DNA from 3 places in the Priestia sp. YIM B13551 genome. Region 3 is predicted to be linked to each of the others. Evidence: riboswitches for the same ligand, from Rfam matches in the RefSeq annotation. Region 3 holds a riboswitch; each other region holds the start of a gene.
What was found. Region 3 has a riboswitch for cyclic di-AMP ahead of kdpF (K(+)-transporting ATPase subunit F). Riboswitches for the same ligand answer to the same signal wherever they lie in the genome.
Positions count from the first base shown of each region.

Region 1 (5,514 bases), on a different contig from region 3:
TGATAGCATGAAGAATAAATCCAATAAAAAGAGGAGTATAACTAAAGCCCATAACAATCCCCGCGCCAATTAAAGGAATTCCCAGCAAGGCTTCATACCCAGCAGTGACCCATTTCATTGTACGTACATTTCCATTCATAGTAAAAAGCCTCCTAAAAAAGATACTACTATATACGAGAAAAGAGAGAAAAAAGTTTCAAATTACTTAGGGGATATGTCGTATAAGCAAGCACTAGTTGATTAAAATGATAGATGACAGTAAAGGGGATGGAAAAAACATAATGATTTAGTCGTATTTTCACACCAAAGAAAAATAGTCTAGATGATTCATTTTTAGCTAAGGGCCCGGAATTTATACCGAACATAGTGACTAATTTCTAAAATAAATAAAAGCTGATATCGTGTTTTTTGGTTATAGCATGTAAGGTTTTTATTACAAATTATTAAAGATTCTTATCTTTTTGCAAATACACATTGTATTTCATAGTTTTAACAATTATGATAAAAAAGCAAGTGTCAAAATAGGAAAATAGTTGAGCATGTAAAACGAAGCGATAAGCTTATTAATTTGAAAGAAAGGCAAGGTACATAGCTTTATGTGGGAAATTATTGTAGCAATCATTTTAGGGATTGTAGAAGGTTTAACAGAGTTTGCTCCTGTTTCGTCAACTGGGCATATGATTATTGTGGATGACCTGTGGTTAAATTCAAAAGAATTATTTTCATCTCCAGTAGCTAATACATTTAAAATTGTTATTCAGCTAGGGTCGATCTTAGCAGTAGTTGTTATTTTTAAAGATCGTTTTATTAATTTATTAGGATTAGGAAAAAAACCAGCTGCTCCAATTGGACCGACAAATCGCTTGAATTTAATGCAGGTAATTGTTGGTCTGTTACCCGCAGGAGTGTTAGGACTTTTGTTTGATGATTACATTGATGAACATTTGTTTTCTTTAAATACGGTGCTAATTGGCTTAGTGGTCGGAGCTGTATTAATGATTCTAGCAGATTTGTTTGGACCTAAACGTCCGCGTGTAGAGACGGTGGACCAAATGTCTTATGGACAAGCACTGGGTATAGGACTGTTTCAATGTATTGCTCTTTGGCCAGGTTTTTCTCGTTCAGGCTCAACGATTTCAGGAGGGGTTCTTCTTGGAATGAGCCATAAGGCAGCCGCAGATTTTACATTTATTATGGCAGTGCCAATCATGGCAGGAGCAAGTGGACTTTCATTGGTTAAAAACTGGCAGTATTTCACATCAGATGCACTACCGTTTTTTATTGCTGGTTTTATCAGCGCCTTTATTTTTGCGCTGGTATCTATTCGCTTTTTCCTGAAATTAATTAATCGTATCAAATTAGTACCATTTGCACTATATCGAATTGTTTTAGCAGCTATTCTATATTTTGTATTTTTATAAAATAAACACGCGTGTTCTTTAGTCCCTTAAACTTCTAATAGAGACTCAAAGAGCAAGAAAAAGCTATTGCAATGTTGCAATAGCTTTTTTGCATAAATATATATTATCGCCTTTTGAAAGCGTTTTACAAACATGGGTATTGACAAAACGTGTCGAAAAATAGTAAATTAATATTTGTGCAGTATAAAGTTAAGTAAAAGTAAGACTTCTGTTTAGTTTTATTGACTGTAAAAAACGTATGACAACGTATAGATCGTTTTAATTTTATAAAAACTGAATAATAAGCTTAATCGTATAGAGCGGGGGAATCATTATCGGCAGTAAAGCTGCCTTGGGGTGAATCCTTACAAAAGGTAGGAAACTCTCAATTCCGAATCCGACAGTTAACCCCGTTTGCTTTATTGAGAGAAAGAGCCCAAAATAGCGTAAGTAAAAGGCTGTTCTTTCTTAAGAATAGTCTTTTTTTGTTTTTTCAGAAAAGTATATACAAATGTCATACATCTTTGGGGAGGTACATCTATGAAAAAAATTCGTTTTGGTTTGGCTACGCAGATTTTTACCGGTTTAATCCTTGGTGTTCTTGTAGGGGTAATTTGGTTTAACGATCCGCGTGTAGTAACATACCTACAGCCGCTAGGAGACCTATTTTTAAGATTAATTAAGATGATTGTTATTCCAATTGTTATCTCAAGCTTAGTCGTTGGAGTTGCAGGAGCAGGGAGCGGTAAACAGGTCGGAAAGCTCGGCGTTAAAACCATTCTCTATTTTGAAATTATTACGACTTTTGCAATTATAATCGGTGTATTGGTTGCTAATATTTTTCATCCTGGGCAAGGTGTAGACATTCATTCAGCACAGAAGAGTGATATTTCACAATACGTTGAAACATCCAAACAGCAAGAAGGAAAGTCAGTGGCTGAAACTTTCTTACACATTGTTCCAACAAACTTTTTCCAGTCAATTGTTGAAGGAGACATGCTAGCAATTATCTTCTTTACAGTGTTATTTGCACTTGGAGTAGCGGCAATTGGGGAAAGAGGAAAGCCAGTTGTACAATTCTTCGACGGCGTTTCTCACGCAATGTTTCACGTGGTAAACCTTGTAATGAAAGTGGCTCCAATTGGTGTATTTGCTTTAATTGGTGTAACAGTTTCAAAATTCGGCTTAGAGTCACTCCTTTCATTAGGAAAGCTTGTTATCTTAGTTTACTTAGCGTTAATTTTCTTCCTACTTGTTGTATTAGGAGGAATCGCGAAATGGGCAGGAATTAACATTTTCCACTTATTCCGCTATATGAAAGATGAACTGTTGTTAGCATACAGTACATCTAGTTCTGAGACAGTTCTTCCGCGTATTATGGAAAAACTTGAAAAGATGGGCTGTCCAAAAGCTATCGTATCGTTCGTTGTACCAATTGGTTATACATTTAACCTAGATGGTTCCGTTCTTTATCAAGCGATTGCAGCGTTATTCTTAGCGCAGGTGTACGGTATTGATTTAACGATCGTTCAACAGCTGACGCTCATTCTTGTATTGATGGTTACATCTAAAGGAATGGCTGCCGTGCCAGGAACATCATTTGTTGTATTATTGGCTACTCTTGGAACAATCGGCGTTCCGGCAGAAGGATTAGCCTTCATTGCTGGAGTAGACAGAATCATGGATATGGCACGTACGGTTGTTAACTTAGTAGGAAACACACTAGCAGCAATTGTGATGTCTAAATCTGAAGGCAAATTTGACCCTAAAAAAGGTACAGAGGTCATGAGAGCCGGCTAATTTATAAATTAAAAAGCTACTTATTCTATTCAAAAAATTAGAATAAGTAGCTTTTTTCATAATAATTCCTTTATTATTATGGAAATTGACCCTATAATATGTAACATCAGGTATAAATATATCCAAATTTTATTCTTACATAAAAGCAGTCACTGGTTCCTTTCTTTATCAATAAATATAGAGATAGCTTAGCTAGTTGGGGGATAGTAGAGTATGTGGAAAAAGCGAATATGGGTCATCGCCTCGATAGTAATCGTATGTTTGTTAATCCCTTACAGTTTACCGATTGTGTTTGCTTTATTAACAGCATTAGCGCTTGAGGGTATTGTTCAAAAATTGCATCAATCTTTTAAAATGAAGAGAGTCTATGCAGTGCTTATGACCTTCATTTTATATGTTGTTTCGCTCATACTTATTGGATTTTTTATTGTTCGGACAATCGTTACGCAAGTGGTTGCTCTTTCAAAAATAGCGCCTTCCTTTGTAAAAGAAATCTATGAAACCGCGATTTATCCAACTATTATTAAGTGGAAATACTATTCAAACGCTCTTCCTACAGAAGTGATTTCTTCTATCGAGCGCACGCTTGAAAAGACCGTAAATTCATTAGATTCTCTATTAAAAAGTACCGTAGAAATCATCATTAGCTTTGCGGCTACTGTTCCTGGGTTTCTATTAGAGTTTCTTATTTATTTAGTAGCGCTTGTATTTATCAGCCTTGAGCTGCCTGCTATTAAAAATAAAATTAAGTCATTTTTAACAGAAGAAACGAAATATAAGCTACAAGTTGTCATCACTCAGCTTATCCAAGCGGGGGTTGGTTTTATTAAGGCACAAATTATCTTAAGTGTCATGACGTTTGTAATGGCTTATGTAGGGCTTTGGCTATTAGATGTTCCGTATACCGCGCTGCTTAGTTTATTAATTGTAATTGTCGATATCTTACCAATCCTTGGGACAGGCTCGGTGCTCGTTCCATGGGGGATTTTTGCTCTTACGCAAGGGCATGACTCATTAGCAATCGGCTTATTTATTCTATTTGGAGTCATTACGGTAGTAAGACGTGTAGTAGAACCAAAAGTATTTTCTACAAATATGGGTATTTCACCTTTGGCTGCACTAGTTAGTTTGTACATTGGATTTAAACTTTTAGGCTTTGTCGGATTATTTTTAGGACCGGCTTTAGTTATTTTATACGATGCTCTTCGTAAAGTAGGTATTATTCAAATTAACTTTAAACTATAAAAGCGCTGGATAAAACTAGCGCTTTTTTTATTGAAACTTTTGTAGTACGTAATACGTAAAGAGGGAAAGGAAAAAACTATGCCGCGTTGGTTTTTATCTATCAATCGGCTAAATTATAGTTTTGCAGTCTTAGATTTAATGACATGAGGAGGAGAATTTTTGTTAGAGTCGGTTTTACTTTCTTTAATTGAAGCGCTAAAACAGCTCTCTTATTTTGGCGTAATTTTAGCATTAACGTTTGAATTTGTCCCGGCAGAGCTTGTTTTACCTTTAGTAGGGTATTGGGTGTATCAAGGTGATATGAACTTGTATCTGGCTATCCTTGCAGGTACAGTAGGCGGTGTTTGTGGACCGTTGACTCTTTATGCACTGGGACGTTACGGTGGACGACCGCTGGTTTTAAAATATGGAAAATACTTTTTGGTGAAAGAAAAAGAAATTGACGCCGCCGATCGCTTTTTTAATAAGTACGGCAGCGGGGTTGCTTTTTTTGGACGCTTTATTCCAGGAGTGCGCACGGCTATCTCTTTTCCGTGCGGGATGGCAAAAATGAATGTATGGCTGTTTTCTATTTATACATTTGTTGCGATGCTTCCAGTAACGGCTATTTACGTATATTTAGGATATAAGCTAGGACCTAAGTGGAAAGAGGTGGGGCCGATTGTGTCTCAATATATGCAGCCTATTGGAATCGGAATTGTTGTTTTAATTGCATTGTTTTTTATCATTAAATATGTGCGGAATAAACAAGTAGGGCAGAGCTGATAAATCGAGGAAAAGAGTGAGGATATGTCAGAGCATGAGCAGTTAAGAGTAGAGTTACGAAAAATTGAAAAGTGGGAGAAAGACCAAAAAGGACTTTTTTTCTGGGAGCGGCTGGCTCGCTTGCCTTTTTCAGCTTTAGATAAAGTAACGCCAAAGTTCATTCATCAAAAAATAGAAAAATTATTAGATGAAATTGCTAAGTATGTTGATAATGGAGGCCAGTATTTAGCTAATACGTCTGCCACGCTAGAAAAAGCATCAGCTCAATTACAAGAAAAGAAGCAGCTTTCAATAGAGGATATTC
Region 1 covers NZ_JBHZOX010000015.1:28,590-34,103, forward strand. The annotation lists gene ACFX4N_RS29020 (hypothetical protein) at 1-139, opposite strand, end outside; gene ACFX4N_RS29025 (undecaprenyl-diphosphate phosphatase) at 597-1,421, shown strand; cyclic di-AMP (ydaO/yuaA leader) riboswitch at 1,695-1,834, shown strand; gene ACFX4N_RS29030 (glutamate/proton symporter GltT) at 1,941-3,200, shown strand; gene ytvI (sporulation integral membrane protein YtvI) at 3,414-4,445, shown strand; gene ACFX4N_RS29040 (DedA family protein) at 4,605-5,210, shown strand; gene ACFX4N_RS29045 (EcsC family protein) at 5,235-5,514, shown strand, end outside.
Region 1: another riboswitch for cyclic di-AMP. It lies ahead of ACFX4N_RS29030 (glutamate/proton symporter GltT); the one in region 3 lies ahead of kdpF (K(+)-transporting ATPase subunit F).

Region 2 (5,514 bases), on a different contig from region 3:
TACGGATTATACAGTAGAAAGTATACAGGATTCATCATGAACGAATCTTAATATCATTAAACAGTTCAGACTTCGCCGTTCGTCAAGTGAAAGTGCGGAAAAGTTCCGGTGTTAAAGGATTCATTTTTTATGCGTTCAAACAAAGACTGCGAAGAAGGTGACAATAATGAAACGTAAAGGGGCTTTTCTTTTACTGCTGATGACGATGGTGGTCTTGCTCTCCAGTTGTTGGAGTAAAAAAGAGTTAACTGACCTGGCCATTGTATCAGCAGTAGGTATTGATAAAACGAAAGATGGATATCACTTAACGTTCCAGATTATTAATCCAGGAAACGTGGCTGGAGGCATACAAGGTGGAGGAGGTGGTTCTCTAAGTCCACCTATTACCATCTATTCAGCTTCTGGCGACAATTTAGTCGAAGCAAGTAGACGGGCTTCAGGCACAATTTCTCGAAGATTGTATTATGCCCATGCAAACTTGGTGGTGATTGGTGAAAAGTTAGCAAGAGAAGATGGAATCATCCCGTTAATAGATGCTTTTGACCGTGACCCTGAGTTTCGGAATACTTCAACCATAGTGATTGCCAATCATTCTACTGCCGCAGATCTCGTTAAAACATTAACGCCCGTTGACAAGATTCCAGCAAATAAAGTGCTGAAAACCCTAGAATTCACTCAAAGAAAATGGGGAGAGACCGTAAAGTTAACACTTCAAGAAGTGATGAAAGGATTACAATCGCCTGGAGAGGAAACCATAGTAGCAGGATTTCGTCTTGTAGGCAATCATCAGAAAGCACAAAAGCTAGAGAACCTTCAAGAAAGTGCGCCCGAATCAACAATTGGTGCTTCCGGACTTGCCGTTTTAAGAAAAGGAAAATTAATAGATTGGCTTTACGGAGGCACAGCAAGAGGAACGGTTTGGATTCTGGATGAAATACAAGGGACAGATATTAATATTGACTGGGCTGGTAAAAAAGAAGCCATTGCTTACCAAACTGTGCGTCAAAAAACAAGTATGTCTGCTCAAGTGAAGAATGGTCAACCTCGGATTTCAATTCATACTCGCGTCGAAGGAGACATTGGTGAAATGGAGGTACCTGTAGATATTACCAATCCAAAGGTCATCAGAAAGATCGAACTATCCTTGAGGAAAGAAATAAAAAAAGAGCTAGAGAAAGCTATTAAACATGCGCAGAAAGAGAAAGCAGATATTTTTGGATTCGGCGAAGTCATCCACCGTTCTAGACCAAACGAATGGAAAAAAATAAAACCTAGATGGAGTGATGTGTATTTTCCAAAATTGAATGTAGATGTTACAGTGGAAGCCTATGTCCGTCGTTCTGGCTTACGAAACAAGTCGTACCTTTCAGGAGTGAAAGAGAACCAATAATGATAAAAGGGACGTTCCTGTATGCTGAGCGTTCTTTTTTACCTATTTATTCACTCATCTCAAGGAAGATTTCTATATAGAAAAAATAGATGATAAATTATTGAAATAAGAGATGGAAGTATAACTTCAGCAACTAGGTTATCTAGTTTGCTTTCTATAAAATGGGAGATAATAATGATAAGAATTTCTAATTAGTGTACTGTAGAGTGGGTTCTTTCTGCAGTATTAAGGGAGTATAACTAATTGTTTGTTAAACTAAGTTCTATAGGTGGTTTTTTTACTTTACCTGCCTTATGGTTTTAAAGGAGCATATGTTTATGTATATAGGGAATAACCATTTTGTGATTATTGGTTGGAATGAACGAGTCAAGAATCTTCTTTTTTGTTTTGGCGAATCTTTATCTCTAACTAAGGTTGTTTTGATTGATAGCACACTGGAAGAAAATCACTTGTTGCCTGACCATATTTATTTTATTAAGGGAGATCCCCAAGATCCCGAAACATTAGTAAAAGCGAATATTCAATATGCCGAAAAAGTACTTATAACAGCCGATCCAGACAAGACAGAGGAACATGCTGATATAAATTCAATTTTATCTCTTATTGCTTGTAAGGGAATAAAGCCTTCTATTTACAGTATTGTTGAAATTCTAACATCTAAACACAGGGTCAATGCAAAGCATGCTGGTGCTGATCAAATTATTTACAGAAGCTTGCCAATCAGTAATCTTATGCACGATAAATTATTCAGTAAAGAAATGCTTAATTAAGCTGATGTAATGTCGGTTATTTTAAATGTCAAATGTCATCTGTTTTTCTTAACACAAAGTGAATGATCGAATTAAACCCCCTTTTCATACATACGAAAAGGGGGTTACTTTTTTATTTCTTAAATTTATAAGGCAATGTTGTCACAATGACATTTTTTCGATAAAGAAGGTGTGCCCTTAGTAATAAACTTGACTGGTTATGCAATGCATTATGCCAGCTTTTTCTTGTGATAAATTGCGGAATTAACACTGTGACAGCCATATGGCTATCGCCAGCTCGTTCTTCTACACGATCAATAAAGCGTAAAAGAGGTCCAACTAAGCTTCGATATTGTGAGTAGAAGGTAACTAAGCGTATATCAGGATATCGTTCGTTCCATATCTCTTCCATTCTCTTTTCACTTTCACGGTCAAATGCCACATGGACCGCAATAACTGTGTCTCCAATAATTTTTGCATAGTTAATTGAATTCTCGACAGCCCTTGTTAAGCCCGCAACTGGTATAATGACTACATTTCCTTCTAGTGCTAATGCTTCTTTATCTCCTGGCTTGATGCGAAGTTGCTTTCCTACCTCTACATAATGGTTCTTAATACGGTGGAACAGATAGACAATGAGAGGCAAGAAGATTAAAACAGCCCATACTTGCGAGAATTTTGTTGTAAAGAAAATAATCAGTACTGTAAAGCTAATAAAAGCTCCTATAAAATTGGTCACTAATTTCCCCTGCCAGCCAGCTGGCTTTTCCCTAAACCATTTAACAATCATACCCGTTTGAGATAGCGTAAATGGAATAAATACTCCAACTGCGTAAAGAGGAATTAACCGTTCTGTATCGCCTTGAAACGCTATGATAAGCAAGATAGAGGCAATTCCAAGTGTCACAATCCCATTTGAATAGCCCAAACGATCACCACGTATCGTAAACATACGAGGAATATACTTATCGACAGCTAAATTAACAGCCAGTAAAGGAAAGGCGGAAAAGCCTGTATTGGCAGCCAATACTAAAATTAAAGCCGTCGTACCCTGAACAAAATAATAGAAACTATTTCGTCCAAACACTTGGGAAGCAAGCTGCGACACAACCGTCTCCTCTGCTTTAGGTACAATTCCAAACCAATAAGCCAAGAACATGACACCTGAAAATAAAATAGCTAAAATAACGCCCATTGCAACAAGCGTACGAACTGCATTTCTTGCAGCTGGCTGTCTAAAGTTTGTTACAGCATTTGAAATAGCTTCTACGCCTGTAAGGGCTGAACATCCTGATGAAAAAGCACGTAGTAGTAAAAATAAGCTAATTCCAGGAACTGCCGTTCCAATAGCTGGATGAACGTCAGGAGAGATCTGACCAGTCGCTACTTTCCACATTCCTATCCCTATTAATAGAACTAATGCAAGAACAAATAAATAAACAGGATACGCTAATGCTGAAGCAGATTCTGTTACCCCTCTTAGATTCAAAACCATAATAAAAATAACCAATAAGCAAGCGATGATGACCCTATAGTCATGAAGAACAGGAAAAGCAGACGTTAACGCATCAGTTCCAGATGAAATACTTACAGATACCGTTAAAATATAGTCTACTAATAAAGATCCTCCAGCAATAAGCCCTGCATTCTCGCCAAGGTTATGTTTAGATACAACATAAGCGCCACCACCTTCTGGATAGGCATAAATAATTTGTCGGTAAGAAAGAATAAGTGCCGTTAAAAGAATAAGTACACCAATACCGATAGGTATCGAATACCAAAACGCAATCATTCCAATAGTAGCAAGTACGATTAAGACCTGCTCTGGGCCATATGCCACGGATGAAAGTGCATCGGATGAAAGAATAGCTAAGGCCTTGATCTTATTTAACTTTTGTTCACCTAGCTCCTTTGATTTAAGTGGCCTCCCAATTAATAAACGTTTTAGGGATGAATAACTCATCTAAACTCCTCCTGGAACCTTTGCCATTTACCTATATTAGTTTACTTTCATCATTCCCTATCTCAGAAAAAAAACACAAAAAAGAACACTAAGGTTCTGCTTAGTGTTCTTTCCAGGACAAATAAAAGCAAACCTTCTCTCCAAACGCTGATGAGGTTAGCTGTCGGGTTCGGGCCTTTAGAGTAGCCCTACCTTCTTTTAGAAGGATTCACCCCAAGTGCAAGTGCACACAAAAATGGGTCCCCCACTCCTTAGTGGATTAAGCGATAAAAGGTATGAAAATAGTAAGATCATATATGTATGTTAGGTACTATACGCCTGAATTTTACGTTTGTAAAGAGAGATTTTAATTAAAATTAATATTTCATATAATTCTTTTTTATACTGTTTTTCTGTTGGATGCTCTGTGATTTTTTGCTTATAGTTTTGGGACATTATTTGTTGCAACTTTATATAAGAAAAATTATAGAATCCAAACAGAAAAAGGCATCCAAGGAGGATGAAGCCTTTATATTTGTATAAAGAAGGGCTTAATTCTTTAAAATTCGATGCTTTACTAAACTTCGATAATAACCATAAATAATAAGATACGCTATTAAATAACTGATAAAGGTTCCAATAATATTCCATCCATTAAAATACTCTACTCTTCCTACGACTAAGCCCACCCCTTCAAAACCTGTAGTAAACAGAGTAAAACAAAGTAAAAGCATGATGGTATTAACCTTCTTTTTTATTTTAAAATAAATTAAAAAAGAAGATAGGACGGGATAGAAACCAATATTTAAAGGAAATGCCGATAAACTTCGATTTCTAAAAGTTGGTTCGAACTGCCAAAAGTAATTAATTCCCCACTCATTTAACATAAAGGCTACTGTCATTCCTATTGGTGCAAGTAGAAGAACGATTATAGGTTCTTTTTTGTATAATATGAAACCAAAAATCCAAGGTGTAATAAATCCCATAATAATATTTACTAGTATTTTCTCTCTTCTCCTCTCACTAAGATAACTTTTTAATAGGATTGTCAAAACTCAAAAAGATAGTAATGAATGTTTTTTTAAAAAATGAATATTCTACTTAAGAAACTCTAAAATATTCACTCTAATAAATATATAAAGGTGGATTCAATATAAATGAATCATAAGTCTTATAAATTCTTTGTTACATACTTAGTTGTTTCTATTGTTCCCTTTGCTATTATCTTTCTTACCGACTGCTTAGTTCAAATGACTCGTAGAAAGTAATTTATATACTAGTTGGTACTAAACGATTAATTTCTTTGAACGGGGTTTCCTCTTCCTATCAGACATAAGTACAACTACGCTTCTGTTTTTCTCCCTAATAGGCTCGCCACTCGGCCCGATTTCAAATAAATGCTGTACTAAAAAGTCTTCTATGCATTAGAAATA
Region 2 covers NZ_JBHZOX010000028.1:951-6,464, forward strand. The annotation lists gene ACFX4N_RS30815 (Ger(x)C family spore germination protein) at 167-1,390, shown strand; gene ACFX4N_RS30820 (NAD-binding protein) at 1,708-2,160, shown strand; gene ACFX4N_RS30825 (APC family permease) at 2,273-4,102, opposite strand; cyclic di-AMP (ydaO/yuaA leader) riboswitch at 4,234-4,378, opposite strand; gene ACFX4N_RS30830 (hypothetical protein) at 4,633-5,133, opposite strand.
Region 2: another riboswitch for cyclic di-AMP. It lies ahead of ACFX4N_RS30825 (APC family permease); the one in region 3 lies ahead of kdpF (K(+)-transporting ATPase subunit F).

Region 3 (5,514 bases):
TGATGTCACCAGCTGCTTCTACTGCTTTTCCTGACATGGCGATCACGTTAAACTGAGTAACTCGGTCCATCCCAGCAATTCCAATGGCCGATAATAATCCTCCAATTGTCGTAGGAATGAGGCAGACGAGCAGTGAAATTAAAATAGCCGTGTCGAGCTGAAAATGTAAGTAATTTGTAAATACAGGAAGCGTCACAACAACTAGTAAGAAAATAATCGTCAGACTTGTTAAAACCGTGTTTAGCGCAATTTCATTTGGCGTTTTTTGACGCTCTGCTCCTTCAACAAGCGAAATCATTTTATCTAAAAATGATTCACCTTGCTCACACGTAATTTTAACTGTAATTTCATCGCTGACAACTCTTGTACCTCCCGTTACAGAGTTAAAATCTCCCCCTGCTTCTTTCATAACAGGTGCCGATTCACCCGTAATAGCCGATTCATCAACAGACGCCAGTCCTTTAATGATTTCTCCATCTCCAGGAATCATCTCGCCTTGTGAAACGACGACGATGTCTCCTTTTTTTAGTTGCGATGCCGAAACTTGTATCATTTGCCCGTTTTGAAGTTTATTAGCTGTAATGTCACCTTTCGATTGCTTTAATGAGTTTGCCTGCGCTTTTCCTCGTCCTTCTGCTAATGCTTCTGCAAAATTAGCAAAAACAATTGTGAAAAATAAAACGAGGGATACGGCAATATTAAAGCCTGCGCTTACTGTACTTTCTCCGAAAAGGTCTGGAACAACAGCTAAAAAAAGCGTAATAACAAACCCGATTTCTACTACGAACATGATAGGGTTTTTTATCATCGTTCTTGGACTTAGCTTGATAAAAGCCTGCTTTACTGATTGAATAAAAATCGATGAAGTTTGTTTATCTACAGAACCTTGAATATGACTGTTACGATCTAATTCAAGATTATTCATAAAATTCCGTTTATTCATTATAATCCTCCGCTTTCTTGATTACAGTGTCAAATACTCAGCAACCGGCCCAAGTACAAGCACTGGGAAAAACGTAAGTGCCCCTACAATAACGGTAGTTCCAATTAAAATGCCGCTAAATAAAGACGTATCCGTTTTAAATGTCCCAGGTGTTTCAGGAACAAGCTGCTTAGATGCTAGTGAGCTCGATACCGCCAGCATCGTAATTAGTCCGAAGTAGCGTCCAATATACATAACAATTCCCGTAGAAATGTTCCAAAACGGAGTTGCGTCACCGAGTCCTTCAAAACCGGATCCATTGTTTGCTGCTGACGACGTAAATTCATACAGTGCCTGGCTTAACCCGTGAAAGCCTGGGTTTGATATACCTTCCATTCCTAAATGAGTAGTGAGCGCTACGGCGGTTCCCCCTAAAATTAGCAGCGGCTGCAGAATAAGCGTCACGGCAATGAGCTTCATTTCTTTTCCTTCAATTTTTTTACCTACGTATTCCGGGGTTCTTCCAACCATTAAACCTGATAAAAATACGGCGATGATGACGTACATCATGACATTCATAAACCCTGCTCCGACACCGCCAAATACGGTATTTAACATCATATTTCCAAGTGTCAATAACCCGGTAAGAGGCGTAAGGGTATCGTGCATGGCATTGACTGCGCCTGTTTCACTTGCTGTCGTCACGATGGCGTACAGAGTTGACATGCCGACACCAAAACGAACTTCTTTCCCTTCCATATAACCGCTCGCTTCATTCAAATGAAAAGCATCAAGTCTAGGGTTGCCACCCCACTCTGTTACAAACGCTGTACTTAAGATAACAATAAAGAGCATACTCATCGATATAAACAAGATGCGACCTTGTTTACGCTGTCCGATCATTTTTCCGTACGTAAAAGGAAGTGCGGTTGGCAACAAAAGCATAAGGACGATTTGTAATACATTGCTCCACGCATTAGGATTTTCAAATGGATGAGCTGAATTGACACCAAAAAATCCCCCTCCGTTGTTGCCTAGCTCTTTGATTGAAAGAAAAGAAGCAACTGGTCCCCTTGCTATTTGCTGGGATGCCCCTTCTAATGTATGGGCAGTCACCGTTCCGCTTAACGTTTGAGGAACACCTAAAAACGCAAATAAAATGCCTGTTATAAAAGCGATAGGAAGTAAAACATGCGTAATTGATTTCACAAAATCAACAAAAAAGTTTCCCATTTCCTTCCCTGCCAACCCACGAATAAAAGCGATTGCTACTGCAAGGGCTGTTGCTGGTGCAGCAAACATCATAAATACAACGGCGGCCATCTGCGAGAAATAAGACAAACCTGATTCACCGCTGTAGTGCTGCAAGTTCGTATTTGTCATAAAACTAATGGCCGTGTTAAAAGCAAGGGCCGGATCCATTCCTTTGATGTGGCTTGGGTTAAGCGGCAGTACCTCTTGAAACCGGAAGATAAGATACACCACAAAAATCATAAACGTATTCGCCAAAACGAGAGCAAATGCATATTGCTTCCACGTCTGATTATGCCCTTTAATTCCTGCCGCTTTAAACATCACCGATTCTATCTTCCCTACCAAGCTAGTGTTTTTATCGTTTGAAAACACATTCGCTATATAAATACCTACGGGCTTTGCAATAAGGGCTACAAAAACAAGCAGCAGCGCAACTGATAGTAGAAAAATTCCCACGTTTTATTCCTCCGCTTATTAAAATTGTTCTGGATTTAACAGTACATATACTAAATAAATTAAAACGAGAACTGAAATACCTAACAAAATGAACGACATGTTCACTTCTCCTCTCTTTCGTCTACTACATGAGACGACCAGCAAATAATTCCGTACATAGCAGCTGTTAATATGGCAAGCGTTCCAAGCATGATTATATCCAAGTTGCTCCCTCCTAACTGTTTCTTACCACCCATGATTAAGCGTAGTGACTGTTTCTGTGCGTAAAGCATCACGCCCAAGTGAGCTAGCTGCGAAAGGTTATCTTTGATTGTTTAATCCTCACGTATTGTTGCTCTCGTTTTAAAAGCCCTACTATATCCTCTTTACGGTGCAGACATAACCTGCTCTCCTATTTTCCCCATTAAAAAAACCGCAGAAGAGAGTTCTCTTCCGCGGTTTAATGCACGACAAATAAGCCGTGATCAACACGAATTTTTTTACTCCCAAAACGCTTACGGAGTTAGCTGTCGGATTCGGGTTATGGAAGTAACCCTACTCAGTTAAGAGATTCACCCCTAGTACATACGTACAAAATATTGGGTCCCCCGCTCATAATTGATTAAGCGTATATTTGTTATTTAATTTTTAGACTTAATTATGGTTTTTACTGCTGCGTTTAAAACTTTGATTAGCTAACGTAGACAAATAGCGGTTTGCTAGATCAAAAGATTGCTGGTCGCACATTGCTCGGTATTCAATCAATTGAATCATTTGCTTAGATAAATGCATCTTGACGCTCCTTTCGCCTATATTTTGAAAGGAACGCGCTATCCGCTGTTATAGAAAACGACCACGATTACACCATCCTCTCTCTTAACGCTTACGAAGTTAGCTGACGGGTTCGGGTCAAGAAAGTAACCCTACTCAATTAAGAGATTCACCCCTGATAATTGGGTCCTCCGCTCTTTCCTTCTCTTTCAGAAAAGACTCAGCGTTTCACAGTGGAACGTTTCATGAGAGTAATCTTACTCCTGTTAAAATTTACTGTCAACAACATTTTTTGAAATTTTAAAAGCTTTATTTTTCTATGTATATTCATTATTTTAAAATAATAGATTCGAAGAAAAAAAGGTTGTGACTGAATGTAGCCCATCTAAAGATGAACAAATGGGATACATGAGCTGAACCGCTTGTGACACCGCAGTTGATTTCTGTGCAAGACTTCGCTTTCCGCGGGCGGCCGCTGAGCCTCCTCGTCGCTTTTCCCGCAGGAGTCTTCTTCTTGCCCTCCAATCAACTGCTAGAAGGATCTGAACAGGTGAAACCTACGTTCACTTTAACAAAAAAAACGAACCACTAATCAAACACCTTGATCAATGGTTCGTTTTTCACTTCGGCTAAAGTACGTTTGTCCCAGCCTTTTTTTTAGCTCATTTTCTCAATTTCATTTACAAGAATTGAAATGGCATCCGTTTTTGTTGCTTCACGCATTGTACGCTTCATCGTACTTGCCTGCTGCTGAAGCTCATTCACTTCACGCAAAAACACTTCTTTTGTTAACTGTTCTTCTTCCACGACCATACAGTAGCCTTTTTTCTTAAAGGACTGTGCATTTAAAATTTGATCTCCGCGGCTTTGTGCTTTTGACAAAGGAATAATCATCATCGGTTTATGAAGGGCTAAAAACTCAAAGATAGCATTTGATCCGCCGCGTGTAATCACATAATCAGTGGCCGCTAGAACATCTGGAAGCTGTTCATTTACATATTCTAACTGACGGTAGCCCGACTCTTTTTCAAGGCTTGTATCAACATTGCCTTTTCCGCACAGGTGTACAATTTGAAATTTCTTTTGCAGTTCAGGCAAGGACTCTCGAACAATTTCATTGATGCGACGTGCTCCTAAACTTCCGCCCATAATGGTTAAAATTGGGCGCTTATCATAAAAGCGAAGCCAGCTTTCCCCGTTCGCTGCGCTTCCGCTAAATAATTCTTTTCGAATAGGTGAACCAACAACCTGCACTTTTTCTTTTGGAAAATAGTTTGCCGCTTCATCAAAAGAAGTGAAAATTTTAGTGGCAAATTTCTGCGCAATTTTATTTGCCAGTCCCGGTGTTAAATCACTTTCATGAATGAACACGGGAATGTTTAGCGATTTAGCAGCCATTACAACAGGAACTGTGACAAAACCGCCTTTTGAAAACACAAGAGAAGGCTTTAACTTTTTCAGCACGCGACGTGCATCGCCAACTCCTTTTGCTACTCGAAATACATCTTTTACATTTTCCATATCTACGTATCGACGCAGCTTCCCGCTTGAAATCGCATGATATGGAACGTTTAATTTTGTAATTAATTCTTTCTCAATACCATTGTGAGAACCGACATAATGGATATCCCATTTTTCACTGTCTAATTCTTTCATAATGGCAATGTTTGGTGTTACGTGTCCAGCTGTTCCGCCTCCGGTAAAAACGATAACTTGCTTACTCATTTTTTCTTCCTCTCTTTACTTCACTTAATCGATCTGTTTTGACATCAATTTTTATCTGATCTTTTTAGCATGCAATCTGACATGTAAAACGATGGTTTTATTATAGCATTTTTCTTTTTACATATGTATGATAAGGCGTATAAAAGCATGCTATACTTTTCATAGGGAGTGATGATAATGAACAAATCTGTACCTGCAGTAAAAGGTGATACGGTGGATTCCGAAACGCGCTGTACGCACTATCATACAGCTAAAGATATTATCGCAATAAAATTTTATTGCTGTAATACATATTATCCATGCTATCAATGTCATAACGGACATGCTGATCATGATATTAAAAGGTGGCCAAAAGCTATGTTTAATAAAAAAGCTATTCTTTGCGGAGTATGTAAACACGAGCTATC
Region 3 covers NZ_JBHZOX010000002.1:134,758-140,271, forward strand. The annotation lists gene kdpB (potassium-transporting ATPase subunit KdpB) at 1-943, opposite strand, end outside; gene kdpA (potassium-transporting ATPase subunit KdpA) at 965-2,626, opposite strand; gene kdpF (K(+)-transporting ATPase subunit F) at 2,651-2,731, opposite strand; cyclic di-AMP (ydaO/yuaA leader) riboswitch at 3,110-3,250, opposite strand; gene ACFX4N_RS09725 (hypothetical protein) at 3,266-3,403, opposite strand; cyclic di-AMP (ydaO/yuaA leader) riboswitch at 3,476-3,618, opposite strand; gene ACFX4N_RS09730 (hypothetical protein) at 3,768-3,911, opposite strand; gene ACFX4N_RS09735 (undecaprenyldiphospho-muramoylpentapeptide beta-N-acetylglucosaminyltransferase) at 4,040-5,107, opposite strand; gene ACFX4N_RS09740 (CHY zinc finger protein) at 5,285-5,514, shown strand, end outside.